DNA from 2 places in the Paenibacillus sp. FSL F4-0087 genome. Region 2 is predicted to be linked to the other one. Evidence: riboswitches for the same ligand, from Rfam matches in the RefSeq annotation. Region 2 holds a riboswitch; the other holds the start of a gene.
The links. A riboswitch is a leader RNA that binds a small molecule or an ion and turns the genes downstream of it on or off. The one in region 2 is predicted to bind S-adenosylmethionine.

Region 1: another riboswitch for S-adenosylmethionine. It lies ahead of metA (homoserine O-acetyltransferase MetA); the one in region 2 lies ahead of MHB84_RS18220 (methionine ABC transporter ATP-binding protein).

Annotation. Positions count from the first base shown of each region.
Region 1 is NZ_JBBODJ010000001.1:827,885-836,660, forward strand. Features, by position in the region: gene MHB84_RS03895 (aldo/keto reductase) at 1-213, opposite strand, end outside; gene mqnC (cyclic dehypoxanthinyl futalosine synthase) at 467-1,603, opposite strand; gene MHB84_RS03905 (trans-sulfuration enzyme family protein) at 1,846-3,039, opposite strand; gene MHB84_RS03910 (aminotransferase class I/II-fold pyridoxal phosphate-dependent enzyme) at 3,036-4,220, opposite strand; gene metA (homoserine O-acetyltransferase MetA) at 4,245-5,162, opposite strand; SAM riboswitch class I at 5,397-5,521, opposite strand; gene corA (magnesium/cobalt transporter CorA) at 5,975-6,910, shown strand; gene MHB84_RS03925 (HRDC domain-containing protein) at 7,004-8,005, opposite strand; gene MHB84_RS03930 (ROK family protein) at 8,190-8,776, opposite strand, start outside.
Region 2 is NZ_JBBODJ010000001.1:3,939,979-3,948,754, reverse strand. Features, by position in the region: gene MHB84_RS18250 (YuzB family protein) at 1-86, opposite strand, end outside; gene MHB84_RS18245 (NifU family protein) at 167-412, shown strand; gene MHB84_RS18240 (SDR family oxidoreductase) at 481-1,260, opposite strand; gene MHB84_RS18235 (DUF2167 domain-containing protein) at 1,585-2,583, shown strand; gene MHB84_RS18230 (MetQ/NlpA family ABC transporter substrate-binding protein) at 2,767-3,603, opposite strand; gene MHB84_RS18225 (methionine ABC transporter permease) at 3,684-4,343, opposite strand; gene MHB84_RS18220 (methionine ABC transporter ATP-binding protein) at 4,343-5,377, opposite strand; SAM riboswitch class I at 5,505-5,646, opposite strand; gene MHB84_RS18215 (Cthe_2314 family HEPN domain-containing protein) at 5,777-6,505, opposite strand; gene MHB84_RS18210 (COX15/CtaA family protein) at 6,720-7,649, opposite strand; gene MHB84_RS18205 (thioredoxin family protein) at 7,962-8,306, opposite strand; gene MHB84_RS18200 (DUF2515 family protein) at 8,450-8,776, shown strand, end outside.

The sequences.
Region 1 (8,776 bases), 3.1 Mb from region 2:
ACTACGGATGGCTTCTCCAAGCACCGATTCAGCCTTCGTTAATCCATAATAGGGCGAAACATCTATATAGTTCATCCCTGCATCTACAGCGGCGTGAACCGTACGAACACCCTCACCTCGGTCAATATCACGAAATACTGAACCTAGAGAGGATGCTCCAAAGCTCAGCACAGGTACTTCCAGTCCAGTCTTACCAAGTCTTCTCGTTTTCATCGGCCTGCCCCTTCCCAGCATGTCTGTATACTCACGTGTTCTTTCATTGTAACAGTTGAATCTCAAACTAAAATATCGCCAAATGCGTAATATATACTGTTTGATGATCTGTGAATTATCGCTTGGTGTGAAGTGAAATTAAAAAGTCCGCCGATTCCCCTTATAAAGGGAATCAACGGACTTCATATCCACACTGACTGAATGAACTACTTATCCATTCATTTCATCAGCGTGATGTGCTATAAAATAAATATTAGTTCTGCATTACAAAATCTTGTTGAATGGCATTATTCTCATCAAACGTCCGCAGGATATCATATCTCGTGTTACGCTGTGCTGGAATATAACCGGACTCCCGAATCAGTTGCGTAATGGAACCAATGTTGACTTTGTACGTTGCGCCTGCAGCAGATACCACGTTCTCTTCAATCATGGTGCTACCAAAGTCGTTGCAGCCAAATTCAAGTGATTTTTTGCCGACTTCAGGTCCCATCGTTACCCATGAGGATTGAATGTTTTTGATGTTGTCCAATACCAGTCGGCTGATCGCTACCGTCTTCAGGTACTCTTCTGGCGTCTGACGCTCCAACTTCAGATTCGTATTATCCGGTTGGAATGTCCAAGGAATGAACGCCAGGAATCCTTCAGAATCATACTTGTTCGCAATGCACTCATCCTGAGCTTCACGTACACGAAGCAGGTGCAGTGCGCGTTCTTCCATCGTTTCACCTAGGCCGATAACCATCGTTGCCGTTGTGTTCATACCGATACGGTGAGCTGTCTGCATAACGTCCATCCAATCACGCCAGGAACCTTTCAGACGGCTGATTTTGCGGCGTGTACGGTCATCCAGGATTTCGGCACCACCACCAGGCAGAGAATCGAGTCCCGCTTCGTGAATTGCACGTACAACCTCTTCCAAAGTAAGACCGTCGGACACTTCAACCATTTTCATAATTTCGGCTGGCGAGAAGGAGTGCATCGTAATATTAGGGAAACGCTCCTTGATCGCTTTGAGCAGGTCGGTGTAATAACTAAACGGCAGATTCGGATTCGTTCCACCTTGCATCAGAATCTCGGTACCATTCACGTCTTCGGTTTCTTGAATCTTCTGGAAGATGACTTCATCGGGAAGTACATATCCTTCGTCAGAGCCAGGTCTGCGGTAGAAAGCACAAAAACGGCAGTACACATCACACACGTTCGTGTAGTTGACGTTACGCCCAATTACAAAAGTTCTGTATGGTTCGGGGTGCATGCGTTTTACAATCACATTGGCGGCTGCCCCGATTTTGTCTACTTCATTTGATTCAAACAGCTGAATCGTGTCTTCCAAGTCCAAACGTTCGCCCCGAAGGGCTTTATCTAAGATACGGTCTACCGTACTCATCGTAAAAAAGCCTCCCTCATGAAGAGAAAATATAATCACGATCCGTCCCAACTTGCTCATATAGATGAAAGTTTTGGTGGCAACATCGCATTTCCGTACTCCACATATCGTAACACAGGTTACATGTGAAAAAAAGCACCTTATGAGCAGGTGCTTTAAAAATTAATAAAAATGTTTACATATGCCATCTATTTCATTTCTTTTTCAGCGGGCTCTAACACCCGTGTTTCAATACAGCCGACTTACGAATCCTGAAGTGCCTGATCCAGATCTGCAATCAGGTCATCGATGTCTTCCAGACCTACCGAGAAGCGCAGTAATCCGTCAGTTATACCTCGATCACGGCGAACCTCAGCCGGCATAGCCGCATGAGACATCATCGCAGGATAAGACAAGATACTTTCAACCGCACCCAGACTCACGGCAACAATTGGCAATTTCACACGGTTGAGTACAGCCTTGGCACGATCTCCCGACCCAACGTCAAACGACACGACAGCGCCGTATCCGCTTGACTGACGTTCATGAGCTTCACGGCCGGGATGATCCAGCAGCCCCGGATAAAATACAGCCGTAATATCACTGCGTCCACTAAGCCAAGCAGCCAGCTTCGCTGTGCTTTGTTCACTGTGTGCCATGCGCGCACCCAAAGTTTTCATGCCACGCATCAGCAGCCAGGATTCCTGGGCACCAAGCACGGTTCCAAGTCCATTCTGCAATTGTTTTAGCTGTGTACCCAATGAATCCGTACGAGCAACGGCTAAACCTGCCAGCACATCACTGTGTCCGCCAAGGAACTTGGTCGCACTATGTACGACAATATCCACACCAAGCTCGATCGGCCTTTGGTAATAAGGCGTCATGAAGGTGTTATCGAGAATGGAGATTAGCTCATGTTCCTTTGCCCAGGAGGTGACCGCAGCAATATCCGTGATCCGAAGTGTCGGGTTGGATGGTGTCTCCATATAGACTGCCTTCGTGTTCGGTTTGAGCGCTGCCTTTACTTCCTCAATATTGGTCATATCCACAAAGGTAGTCTCAATCTGCATCCGGCTCAGAATGGAAGTAAGCAGTCGATACGTTCCTCCATATACGTCTTCCGTCACAATCATGTGATCGCCTGCCGAGAACATCATGAACACACTGGAGATGGCAGCCATTCCTGAGGAATAGGCAAATCCGCGTGCCCCACCTTCCAATAATGTAATGTAATCCTCCAATGCCTGACGAGTCGGGTTACCGGAACGACTATAATCATGTTGGGGTGGATTAAAAATATCAAAATGATGGAATGTGGAGGCCTGGTAAATTGGCACACTGGAAGCCCCGGTTGTTTTATCGATTTCGTCACCGAAATGCAGCAGCTTGGTATCGAACTTCAGGTCAGAATGAACATTCCGTTCATGATTGTTGGCATTATTGTTTTGCTCACTCATGATGCGGTTCCCCCTTCTATCTCCTGTTGTGCAGCTGTAAGTGCATTGCCCAGATCGGCAATCAGATCTTCGGCATGCTCGATCCCTACTGAGAAGCGCAACAGACGGTCATCTACACCTACAGCGTCACGAATTTCAATCGGAATATCCGCATGGGTCTGCACCGCAGGATAAGTCATCAATGACTCTACACCCCCGAGGCTTTCCGCAAAAGCAATCAGTTTAATGTGACGAAGCAATGGTTCAACATAACGAGCATCCTTTACCTTAAAGGAGAAAATGCCTGTATTTCCACTGGATTGTTTATTCTGTATTTCAAATCCGGGATGATCCGACAAACCAGGATGATACACTTCATTAACGGCTGGGTGCTCCAAAAGGTACTTGGCAATCGTCAGAGCATTATACTCATGCCGCTCCATGCGAAGAGCGAGTGTCTTCATGCCTTTCATCAGCTGATAGGAGTCACTTGGAGACAATACGGCTCCAATGGAATTGTGCAGGAATGCCATTTCGGCCGACAATTCCTCACCTTTGGTAATAATTAATCCGGCAAGTACATCATTATGACCACCCAGATACTTCGTGGCACTATGAATGATGATATCAGCACCAAGTTCAATTGGACGCTGGAAGAACGGAGTCAGTAGTGTATTATCCACAATGGTGAGCAAGTTGTGGCTCTTGGCCCAGGAGCATACCGCTTCCACATCCGTAATCATCATTAGTGGATTGGTTGGTGTTTCAATAAATACCGCTTTTGTATTTGGTTGACGAATATTTTCTAGAGCTGCCAAGTCATTAGTATCAACGTAACTTGCCGTCACACCAAATCGAGACAGGATGCGTTCAAGCAAACGATACGTTCCGCCGTACAGATCCAGCGATACAATCAGATGATCCCCTTGTCCGAATAAAGCGAAAATCGTTTGCAAAGCAGCCATGCCGGAGCTACAGGCAAAACCTGCATCACCGGATTCCAACGCTGCCGCTGCTTCTTCCAACACTTTACGGGTTGGATTGGTCGTACGAATATAATCAAATCCCGTGCTTTGTCCAAGCTTTGGGTGGCGAAACGCAGTGGATTGATAGATCGGAAAATTAATGGCGCCCGTTACCGGTTCATTGATAGACCCAATTTGGGCCAATCGACTTTCGATTTTCAATTTGTTGTCTTCCATTGCAGCATCCTCCTGTAATGTCGATTAAATTTGCGGACCAATATCGTAAGGTGTCTCTTGATACACATAGTAATTGAGCCAATTAGAGAATAATAAGTTTGCATGTGCTCGCCAAGTGGCCGGGGGAACACGGGAAGGATCGTCATTCGGGAAATAATGTCTCGGCAGCGCAATGTCCATACCTTTAGCTGCATCACGGTCATATTCCCATTTCAATGAAAGCGGGTCATACTCGGCATGTCCGGTTGCAAAAATCTGTTTGCCGTCTTTGGTAGCAACGAGGAAAATACCCGCTTCCTCTGATTCAGCCAATATTTCAAGGTTTTCATTTTTTTCAATATCTTCACGTCGCACTTCCGTATGGCGGGAATGCGGGACGTTGAATACTTCATCAAATCCGCGCAGCAGCTGCACATTGGATCTGTTGATCGTATGTGAGAATACGCCAAAACATTTTTCATCCAGCGGAACTTTGGGAACTCCGAAATGATGGTATAACCCCGCTTGGGAAGCCCAACATATATGCATGGTCGAAGTCACATTGGTTTTGGTCCATTCGAAGATCTCCTGGATTTCTTTCCAATAGTTCACGTCTTCAAAGTCCATTTGCTCTACAGGAGCACCTGTAATGATCATGCCGTCAAAACGGCGGTGTTCGATCTCATCAAAGGTTTTGTAGAACAAGTCCAAATATTCCTGGGAAGTGTTCTTGGACGTATGAGACTTCGGATGAACCAGAACGATATCTACCTGAATTGGTGTGTTACCCACCAAACGAAGCAATTGAGTTTCTGTCGTTTCCTTTGTGGGCATCAGGTTTAATATAGCGATACGTAGTGGACGAATGTCCTGCTGGTAAGCAGATGTCTCGTCCATGACAAAGATGTTCTCTCCTGCAAGTACTTCTTTGGCAGGCAGTGTGTCTGGAATTTTGATTGGCATGGTAGTTCTAACTCCTCCTTGTGCATAAATAGATGCAGCCACTGCGGACTCGATACGATTCGCATCCGTACAGTTTTAGGCTGCCATGAGCTTGCCTGCAGGCGCTGAATTGCAACCACATTGCTGGCGGCAAGCTCAAGTTCCTTAGCGAAAATCACTGCTGAGAAGTCGGTGCATATAACAAAGACCTTCCTCGGATTCCGAGAAAGGTCATATGTAAATAGATATGCGCCTCTCTCATCTCTCAGTTACAACAGTGCCACTTGGACACTTGGTCGCTGCAAGAATTAGCACCGTGCGGTATACCGCCGGTTGCCGGGTTTCATCGGGCCAGTCCCTCCACCTACTCTTGATAAGATTTCGCTTTATTCAATTGTAAAAACTAGTGTGGTTCACCTTTTACTTTAAGACATTAATCCCCTCACGTCAAGGTGTAGTTCAATGTCTGTTCCTCAGGATCGGAACCGTTCATCATCCGTTGTCATACACTGCTCCAGGGCGCGAAATCGACACATTTTTGCGCTTGAAAGGACCCTGTACCAGCGGTATACTAGACAAGTGTTATAAACCCTTATGTGAGAGGTGACATATTCAATGGATGGCGACCCGAGGCCTGACTGGCAGCCGAATTCCGACAAACTGCATAGAGAATTGATATCAGCATGCCGGCAGCGGGACGTTACTTCCGTTTGATTATAGAGCGAACGCAGTCCTGACTTCCAGGCTCCGCTGCCGACCGGCTGATCTGTTCTTTTTGCGCCCATATTGATGAAATCCGCCCATTTGGCGGGTGCAGAAGGAGTAGATGAATAATGAAAATCCGGTTGGTAAATAACGGTGTATTTATTCCGGTGGACGACATTCAGCAGGCGCTGACTCCACCAGCGGAGGGGTTTTACTGGATTGATGCGGACGTAGACGATTTAGCGGTACTTCAACCGCTGTTCATGATGCATGATCTGGCCGTTGAAGACTGTTTGAGTGACGAAGAACAACGTCCGAAGATTGAAATTTATGAGAGCCATTATTTTATTGTTATTAATAGCATTCGTTTTGATGATGAAGAGATTTTTTTACGTGCCGTCAACTTGTTCCTTGGCAGACACTTTATTATCAGTGTTACCAAACAGAAAGTCAGCGAATTGCGGACATTGAAACCGATCCTTTGGGAACAGGAAATTAGTACGCCAGATAAGCTGCTGTATCTGCTGGTTGACTTGATTGTTGATAATTATTTTACTGTCGGTGACCGAATTGAAGCGCGCATTGAGAAGCTTGAAGAGGACATTCTGATGCATACCAAGAAGTCACATCTGAATGAGATTATCGGGCTGCGCAGTGAGATTTTGTGGCTGAAGAAAGTGCTTGGACCTCAGAAAGAGGTCATTAACACACTCAATAAAAAAGATCTGCGTCTTATTGATGATCAACTGCAAAAGTATTTTAGTGACATTTATGAGAATGCTGTGAAAATATCCGAAACCTTTGAGACTTATCGCGACTTGATGGGGAACTTACGAGAAGCTTACCAATCCAGTATCGCCAACCGGGCGAATGAAATCATGCGTGTGTTCACCGCCATTACGACGGTGTTCATGCCGCTGACGGTTATCACTGGCATCTATGGGATGAACTTTACGAACATGCCCGAGTTGGACTGGAAGTATGGTTATTTTGTGGTTATTGGCCTGATGGTTACACTGGGCCTGAGTATGTTCTTTATTTTCCGCAAAAAAGATTGGGTTTGAAATAGCAAAAGACGAAGCGCTCCACTTCTGGAGACGTCTCGTCTTTTTTTTATTATCCGCTTAATGTATGACAACTAACGTCCTATTTCCAATCTAGCCTGCATTCTGCTCCGTCTCTGTGTGACGACGAAACCGGATGCGAATCATGCGCAGTCTTTCGTAGACCTGCTCCAGATTGCTCCCGCCAGGCTTCTCTTCTCCATACACCTTATGTAACACGGGCTTCAGGAACGTATCTCCCAGCTCCTCGTAGGCACTCCATACCGCCTCTTGCTCCTCTTCAGACATGACAGCAAGCTCCGCATCAAGTAGACAATCGGTGTCATACCCCTCCAAATCCAGTGTCTCCAACAGTTCAATTAGCTCCCGACGGGACAATCCGGAACGATTCACAATCTCCTCCAATGTATATCCTTCTTTCATACCCTCAAGTACCTGCTTCCGTGTGGTGAATCTGTCTAGCTCCTGCTTGTACTTCTGCTCTCTCTGTTTGTACAGCCAGCTCTCATATTCTTGTTCTTTCAGAACCGAGTACACCCAATCTAGCGGGAAAGATGTGGAACGTTCCAGTCCATTCGTAAGCTCCAGCCATTCCTCTCCGTACTCGGAAGCCTTGCTCTCCCCTACGCCAGGCAGTTGCATCAATTCATCGATGGTTTGTGGAACAAATGCACTGATCATGCGCAACAACCGGTTCGTTGCAATAAAATAGGGGGCCTTCCGGTCAGACGCTGCTCTCTTCCTGCGCCATATGCACAGGTCCATATACAGCCCCTCATTGCCATATAATTCACTGTAGCAATGAAGACGTTGACCGCCATAACTGCGCGACTTCAAATCATCATTTTCGTGGAACAAGCCTTGCAATAATGGACGATATCCTTCGCCCATCTGTATGGCTAACTGATGACGATACACATGCAACAGCTCGTCCCACGAACTGCCATCATACCAGATGGCATCCGTACGATCTCCTTCCTCATATCGGCTCCACCCCAGATGCCACGCCCCTTCTTCTTCACCAATCCACAGCTGCGCATGCTCTTCATTCTGACCTGACATTCTGGATAATCTGTTCATGAAAATGACTTCCATATCCTGTCCCTCCTTCAATAGTTCAGCTCGACACAGTCTGTATTGTGCTAAATTAAGCAGCACAAAAAAACACCTCTCCTGCAAAATCCATGCAAGAGAGGTGCTTCCTCATTAACCGTGCTATGCTGTTGCTCATATATTACCACAATGGAAAAATTCGTCAACTACTTGTTTGTAAAGCTATTTACTTATTCAAAGCTAGTTTCGCCAGCGCAAGTGAACCACACAACCCCGCATTATCGCCAAGTCCAGGTGAAACGACATACTGGTCAATTTCGGACTGAAGTGCAGGATGCTGAACGTATCCAGCGAGCAGTTCCTGCAGTTTACTGCGAACCATTGGGAACAGATGCTCCTGCTTCATCACACCGCCACCCATTACAATTTTCTGAGGTGTGAGGATCAATACATAATTCATCAGAGCATGCGCCAGGTAATGTGCTTCAATCTCCCAAGCCTTGTGATCGGCTGGCAGTTCGTAAGCCGGTTGCTCCCAACGTTTATTGATGGCAGGACCTGCGGCAAGCCCTTCCAGACAGTCTCCATGATACGGACAGAACCCTTCATACGTATCCTCAGGATGTCTGCGTACAATAATGTGTCCCATCTCTGGATGTGACAATCCATGGACCATTTTGCCACCTACAACTGCGCCTGCACCAATACCCGTTCCGACAGTAATATACAGACAGCTATCTAGGCCTTGTGCAGCCCCCCAGGTTGCTTCCCCAAGCGCAGCACCGTTTACATCGGTGTCGAACGTCATCGGTA
Region 2 (8,776 bases):
TAGTCTGGATTTTCTTCCAGTTGATCCATGACTTCATCTGTGCCAAAATGCATATTATTGGCACAAAATTCAATAATCGGTCTCATGTAGGTTCACCTGCTTTGTTTGACCATTTTAATTTGTGGCCAATTGTAATATACTATAGTGAGGAAAGGAGTTGAAAAAAATGAGCGAAAACGCACAAAGCACCATGTATGATGAGGTATCTGAAGTGCTTGACAAACTTCGTCCGTTCCTGCAACGCGATGGCGGTGACGTGGAACTGGTCGACGTGGAGGACGGCATTATTAAGCTGAAACTGGTCGGTGCCTGCGGCAGCTGCCCAAGCTCCACCATTACCTTAAAAGCCGGGATTGAACGCGCCCTTCTCGAAGAAGTTGAGGGTGTCGAAGAAGTCGTACAAGTATTCTAATCAATCCTTCACGAAATAAACCTCAAGAGCCTTTCGCTTCGCATGAAGCGGAGGGCTCTTTTTTTGTGCTATGCATCCTCACGCTGTATGTTAGGACGAATCGGGTCAAGTCCTCCAGATACATCCATAATGTTACCTGTTATAAAATCGGAATGATCCAGACACAGATAAGTGATCACCCGCGCAATATCTTCACCGCTCCCAGGACGTCCTCTCGGCGTTTCCTCGTCGGTTATACCTGCCATCTCATCAATCGTTTTCTCTTTGTTGGCACCGCGAATATCACCTGGACAGACCATATTAACCGTAATGCCGTAGGGAGCTTCCTCCACAGCAAGCGTCTTTGTAAATGAAACCAGACCTACCTTCGCAGCAGCATAAACCGCCCGATGAGGCCATGACCTCGCTTCTCCCGCATGACTGAAGCCAAAATGTATAATTCGTCCCCACTGCTTGCGCCGCATCTCCGGCAATACACGCTGATCCAGCAGCATCGGTCCAAGCAGGTTTCCTTGCACAAGCATCTGAACCTCATCTTCGGAATACTCGGCAAACAGTCGTCGTTCACGGACAAAAGGGCCTGCGTTGTTCACAAGAATATCAATGCTGCCCAGTTTCTCTTCAACCTGTGCAACGAGCATGGTGATCTCTTCTGTCTTGGAAATATCGGCCTGAATGGCAATACACCGCACACCTTTGGCGATAATCTGAGCCTGTAATACCTCAGCTTCCGTACGGCTATGTACGTAATTCAGAGCAATATGACAACCCTGATCCGCCAGACTGAGGGCCGTCATTTTACCAAGACCTTTGGCACTTCCCGTTATGAGGGCAATCTTTCCCTTCACGTTCATCCCCCTCTTCAAAGAGCAGTCACTCATCCAGTATAAAAGATTTATCATCCCCCCACAACTCGCGTTTCCCACCAATCTGTACCATTTGCAAGAAAGTGTAAAATAAGGACTAAATACTTAGCTTTCAAACCACTGAAATAAAATGAATTAGGTCTTTTGGAGGAAAATTAACCCTTTATATCCATATTCCCCTTGTCGGGTTTGAGTACCTATGGTACTGTCGATAAGTCCTTATTTTCTTATGAATATAACGACACAATACATATGTTCATGTAAATGACAACATTGCATGACAACTTCGAAAGGAATACAGCGTAAATGAAAAGATGGTTAGCCTCTCTACTTGCAATTTTGCTTATCGCCTCATTTCAAGCTCCATTCTCGACCACAGCATCTGCAGAAAGTGAAAGCAATAGCTCCACCGAAGATTATCAATGGATTGACGGGCCTTCAAACGTAGTACTTGATAACAAAGCAACATTAAACGTAGCTGAAAATCTCTCCTATCTCGATGCAGCTAACACCCAAAGGTTCCTGGAAGACACGGAATCCTTCCCCAATGGAACGGAAATCGGAAGTATCTATGGCGCCGGCGAAAACTCCAACTGGTATGTTATCTTTGAATATAACGATACCGGTCATGTCGATGACAGTGAAAAAGACGATCTGGACGCCGATGAACTGCTCGATAGCTACAAAAGAGGTACAGAAGAACAAAATGAGAAAACGACACCGGAAAATCAGCTGTTTATCACCGGATGGGAAATTGAGCCCGCCTATGACAGCAGCAAACATCAATTGATCTATTCTCTTGGTCTTGAGGATGCAGAACGGGAAAAACTCGTCAATTACAATGTGAATGTACTCACCCGTGAAGGATACATCGGTGTTATCCTCGTTACGGATAGTGCCAATTTTGAAGAAAACCGCAAACAGTTTGAAAACTCCGTGCTTAACCAGCTCAACGTGATCAAAGGAAACACCTATGAAGAGTTTGATGCATCCGTTGACAAAAAATCAGAACTCGGCCTGACCAGTCTGATTCTCGGTGGTGCTGGTGTAGCTGTAGCTAAGAAAGTCGGATTATTGCTTTTGCTCAAAAAAGGGTGGTTTGTCATCGTAGCCGCCATTGTTGGTGCTTTCGGATGGATTCGTCGCAAGCTGACTGGACGCAAAAAGGATGCTGAACCAGGAGATCAGAATTCGCTGTCTCCTGTAGAGGAAGCTTACCAACAGCATGCTGCTGGACAGGAGTCCGCAGGCTCTGATAGCCAACAGACAAATGGACATTCGGATACTGATCCGAATAAGCGTTAAGCTTATAATTAATGTACTTATAATAATAAGTACTACATCGAAGTGCCCTTACATCAAAACGCTCTATAACATGATGTACAAAACAAAGCCCTGCATTCTCTATAAAGAGGATGCAGGGCTTTCTTTAGTAACGCCGTAAGAAGTGGCTCCGAGTACAACTTATTTTCAGCTTAATCGTTCAGCTTAAAACGCAGGTTCTACAGCACCTTGATAACGATCTTTGATGAATTTTTTAACCTCTTCGGAATGCAGAGCTGCAGCCAGTTTTTGGATGGCATCTGCATCTTTGTTATCTTCACGGGATACGAGGATGTTTGCATATGGGTTACCTTGCAGGTCCTCGATCAGCAGCGCATCCTTCTCTGGGTTCAGATTGGCTTCCAGCGCGTAGTTGGCGTTAATGAATACCAGATCTGCTTCATCCAGTTGACGAGGCATCATGGCTGCATCAAGCTCGATGATATTCAGGTTTTTCGGATTGGCTGTAATATCTTGAATCGTAGAAGTGATATTTGTGTTGTCTTTTAGCGTGATAAGTCCTTCTTTTGCAAGCAACAACAGTCCACGACCACCGTTGGATGGGTCATTAGGAATGGCTACTTTTGCGCCGTCTTTCAACTCATCCAATGATTTGATTTTTTTGGAATAGCCAGCAAATGGCTCAACATGAACAGGTGTTACAGCAACGAGGTGGAAACCACGTTCTTTGTTCTCTGTATCCAGGTAAGGCTGGTGTTGGAAAAAGTTCGCATCCAGTTGTTTATCTTCAAGCTGTTGGTTAGGTTGAACATAATCATTGAAAGTCACGATTTGCAAGCGAATGCCTTCAGCTTCGAGTTCAGGCTTGATGCTTTCCAAAATTTCCGCATGCGGTGTAGGGGATGCTCCCACTTTCAATTCTACGGTGCGCGGTGCGCCTCCAGCATTGTCAGCGCCGCTGTCGGAATCCTTGTTGTTTCCGCAAGCCGCTAGAACCGCAATCAGCATAATGCTAAGTAGAGCAAAAGACCATTTTTTCATGTGTAAAACCCCTTCTCCAATAAATTTTTTTTGCATTTTGCCCCAAATCGATACCGAATCAGGCAAATGCTATATATGTGTTATTTCCTGGTGAACCATTTAACCAAACGATCGCCCGCCATCTGAAGCACTTGCACCAGAATGATCATAAATACTACGGATATAATCATAATTTCATTCTGATAACGGAAGTATCCGTAGTTGATTGCCAATGTTCCCAGACCTCCACCACCAACCATTCCCGCCATCGCCGTGTAGGAAACAAGGGTAACGATTGTAATGGTGATCCCGGCTAGCAGACCCGGCAATGCCTCTGGCAGAAGCACACGCCTTACAATCTGTCCGGTTGAAGCTCCCATCGCCTGTGCCGCTTCAATGACGCCACGATCCACTTCACGCAGTGTAGTTTCCACCAACCGGGCAAAGTATGGAGCTGCGGCAATGACGAGCGGAGGTATAACACCCAGCACCCCTGTAGCTGTGCCAACCAGTGAACGGGTAAACGGAATGAGTGCAACAATCAGAATGATAAATGGCACTGATCGCAGAATGTTTACAATAAACGATAGTATCGTGTACACCACTTGAGACTGAATTGAAGTCGACCTTGCCGTCATAAACAGCAATACGCCTAACGGCAAACCAATGATGATCGTGAATAGGCCCGATGCTCCCAGGATTTGCAGCGTTTCAATTGAAGCCTTACCGATTTCTTCCCAACGTACCGTCGAAAAATCCATTAACGAAGCACCTCCACATCAAGTCCCTGATCCACTAACTCTTTAATGGTGAGATTAATCTCATCTAACTGCCCCTCAAACCGAACGGTCAGCTGTCCATAGGGAACTTGTTTGATCGTTGAAATGGTGCCTTGCAAAATGGCGAAATCCACTCCTGTTTTACGAACCGTTCTGGACAAAATCGCCTCATAGGTTTTATTGCCCAGGAAGGATATTTTCACAAGCTTAGAAGCTCCGTTTGTCTGTAATGAGACATCTGCACTCGCCAGAGCAGTCTCTTCTAGTGCAATTCCAACCTCATGGTCCCGCATCATAAAGTCACGCGTAATGGCATGCTGCGGCTTGAGGAACACTTCCGTCACTGGTCCTTGCTCCACGATGCCTCCCTGATGGATAACCGCCACCTGATCACAGATATTCTGGATCACGTGCATCTCATGGGTAATTAGAACAATCGTCAGGTTATACTTTTCATTGATATCCAGCAATAACTTCAGAATCGAATCGGTTGTCTGGGGATCAAGTGCCGATGTGGCCTCATCACACAGCAGAACGTTCGGATCACTCGCGAGTGCTCTTGCTATACCTACCCTTTGCTTCTGTCCGCCTGACAGCTGGGCCGGATATTTATTGCTGTGGTCCTCCAGTCCAACCAATGCAAGCATTTCCTTCACTTTCCGATCAATTGCAGCCTTGGGCGTATTAACGAGCTTCAAAGGAAAAGCCACATTATCATATACCGTAGCTGAGGATAACAGATTAAAGTGTTGGAAAATCATGCCGATCTTACGCCGTTGTTGTTGTAGATCGGACTTATTGAGATTGGTTAGGTTGATTCCATCAACCCAAACCTCGCCTGCCGTGGGGCGTTCGAGCAAATTGATACAACGGATCAATGTACTCTTGCCTGCACCGGAATGTCCGATAACTCCGAATATTTCACCCTTGCGGATATTCAAATTTAGATCGGATAAGGCCGTCGTACTTTTTGAACCTTTACCGTACGTCTTGGTTAAACCTTTTAATTCAATCAAAATTACTGCTCCTTCCCACTGCCTACATGTATCTTTACCCGAATGAAAGGAAAACTCCCCTTCATCGTACAAAAAAAGAGCCCCTTTTGCAGAAACAAAAAGGGCTCTTCACGTGAAAGATTATACCTTCTCATCTGCCAAAATCGTGCCTTGCACCATTTTGTAGGAATTAGCACCTAACATCTATAAAGTATGACACAGCTGTCATGCAGTTATAAATCGGTTGCCGGGCTTCATCGGGCCTGTCCCTCCGCCGCTCTCGATAAGAAATATTTAATTTATAAGTTCAGTAGTAGTTATAATGTTAATGTCATAAATGTTAATTCCATCTAACTGTCGATCAGGAACTCAGTATAATCCAAGTATTCCGATTTGTCAAAGGCAAATATTACTATCCAATCAGTTCTTCGGTTGATGCAATACCTGCTTATGCCATTTCTCATTGATGTAGCCATACGCTGCTTTTAACGTCTCACATACCATATCCACACCCTGCCGGAGTTCCACGACATGTTGATCCAGATCCTCCAGCTTCACTTTCCCTTGCAAAGTCTGGTGCAGCTGCCATAGATCATCCTGCATTTCGGAGTTCATGTAATGAATCTCCATGTTTCGTCGTTTGCGCAATTTGCTCATTGGCTCACGGTAAGAGTCCTTGATCCGAATTAGTTCGTTGGCAAGAACATAATGCAGCTTATCATATCCGAACTGTCTTAATACGGTGAAATATGAATAATGAGTTTTAACATTGGTTGTATTCAGCTCAAATATTTCATTCAACACTGTACCTAATTTATCCAAAATGGCAAAACATCGGATGAAGCCATCCTTATAAAAATAGACGTATCGGGCATACTCCGCTTTTTCTAATAATGTCATATCATCCGTAGAGCCCGCTTTAACTTTCTGACGGAAATGGGAAGCTGCAAAACAGCTTTGTTCCAATTCATCCAGCGAAGAGATCAGTCCCTGGGTCCATATATACAGTTTACGAAAATCATGGGTAGGATCATGGTCCACATGCATCTGTCGCTGAAATAGCTCAAGTGTATCCGCCATCGCTTCCATCGCGTCCTTTAGTATGCCTTCGTTCTTACGCGGCTTTTCACCCAGCAACGTTCGCAGCATATATAGCCTCCTCTTTCCACTCTGCAGATCATCAAATTAATAATAATTCATCATATTAAACAAAATCGGAATCAGAGTAAACGTATGACCGCTGCTTACAATAGGGTGCCCTGACACGCCTGACATCAAACAAAGTTCACCTGTCCAATGATGTACATCATCGGATGGTGAACTTCACTGGATTCATCCCCTGAACTACAATAATTCGGATATATTAGAAACGGTTAACGGGCCGATACAACTTGTACACCAGGAAACTCATATACGTTAATACACCGAATAAAATGGCAATATCAAGCATATGCGCCAGCGCTACGAACATATACACTTCCGGACGGTTCATCGTGAGCATCAAACCAAAACCAATCACCACTTGCAACAAAACCAGTACAACAGAAATGACTCCTAACGCTCTTAATTCCGTGTTATCCGGATGTTTGCGATACGCAAAATGACCGAGAATTGCAATGACGATTACTAATGAAACAGCCGCCACCCGGTGAGCAAAAGCAACAGCTACGCCTCCCGAGAGCTCAGGAATAATCTGCCCGTTACAGAGCGGAAAGCCTGAACATCCTCCAGCAGAATCCGTATGGCTCACAAATGCTCCAGTATATACCACGAGGTACGTATAGATCGTGGAAAACCACACCAGATTTCGGAAGCCTTTGCTAACTCGCGGATATCGATTCAGTCTTTCCAATCCACCATGGCGAGCTTCCTGCCGAATACCAAGCGCCATCATCAAGGAGCTGGCAAAAGCAATTAAGGCAAATCCGAAATGCAGTGCCATGACTGCGGAAGATTGGGAGAATACGACGGCAAAAGCCCCCATAATTCCCTGGACAATAACAAATATCAGCGTTAACAATGAAAACAATTGCAGATCACGGCGTGATTTGCCAAACCGCAAAAATGCTACAAAAGAGGCTATGGACAAAAGCCCTGCCAGTGCGCTGACTGCGCGATGGGAAAATTCAATTAGTGAGGCAACAGTATGTGCAGGCACAAGTTTTCCGTTACATAAAGGCCATTCTGCGCCGCAGCCGAGGCCCGATTCCGTTCGGGTCACTACGCCTCCGCCAAATGTGGCCAGAAACATGACAAGACAGGTTAATACGGTTAACCATTTAAACAAGGTTATGTGCTTCAATTTTTTTCTCACCCGCTGTTGGTTTAAGATGGCGAAGAACTACATCCTCCGCTTGATTCGTTACTTTGACACTTATTTCACAACTAAATTCATTATACCGGATAAATGTGTCATTGACGCCGCGCTTTGTGACAAAATGTTAACGTCTGTCGAGAAGTTGACCCACAGGTCATCGGCAAATATGTACATTATTACAACCTTAGTTTCTCCCGAAAACTCGGAAAATACAAACGCCACTTCCCTATTTCAAGAGAAATGGCGTTCCTTTAATTATAACCTTTAACATGGTTAACCTGTCATGCTTTATTTATGAATCGTGTTATACACCTCAACTGCACGCTGCAGGAATTGCTCAATCTCTTCTCTCGACTTGCGCAGTTTGTTCACATAACGAACAAGTTCCCGCCCATCTGTGTAAGCTACAAAGCTGGGGATGCCGAGAATATTTTGCTCTTCGCTCACTGTACCCACCTGATCTACGTCGACCTCAATCAATTTCAGCTCACGAGCGAACTTCTCTTCAACTTCAGGCATAAACGGATCGATGTACTTGCAATCACCACACCAATCTGCCTTAAATACAGCTACAGTCAAACGTGGAGACTGGATTGCCACATCAAATTCCGGTTTCGATGTAATCTTTTCCATTACAACATCTTCCTTTCTATACCTTGTCTTATCCTCTAAGTGAAGCAAATTGCGGAGTGGAAGTCAAATATTCGGCGCATACTGACATCAATAGCTTCTTAAACTAAAACCGTAATCAGAATATCAGGAAAGGAGGTCATGACATGACTTCCGTTAAAACGGATTCCTCCGAGCCTGCCCATCATGGGTCAATATTACAAATGGTTCGATCCATCCCAGGTGCGGCCCGGGAAGTGTGGAGGGGCAAACAAGCGGCTTGGCAAGCCTCTGCACAGCTTCGTCATCCCTTGCGTGATATGGCTTGGGATTCCGACATGGCTGCTACCTTACAAGCTGAGGTGGAGCGCCTATTGCCTGGAAACGAGAATGCTTTTGCCCGAAATACACTCAGTGCACTGGTCTGTGAAGAGGACTGCATTATTCTGGAAGAGATCAAGACATTAACGCAGGAAAACAACCGGAGTAACATC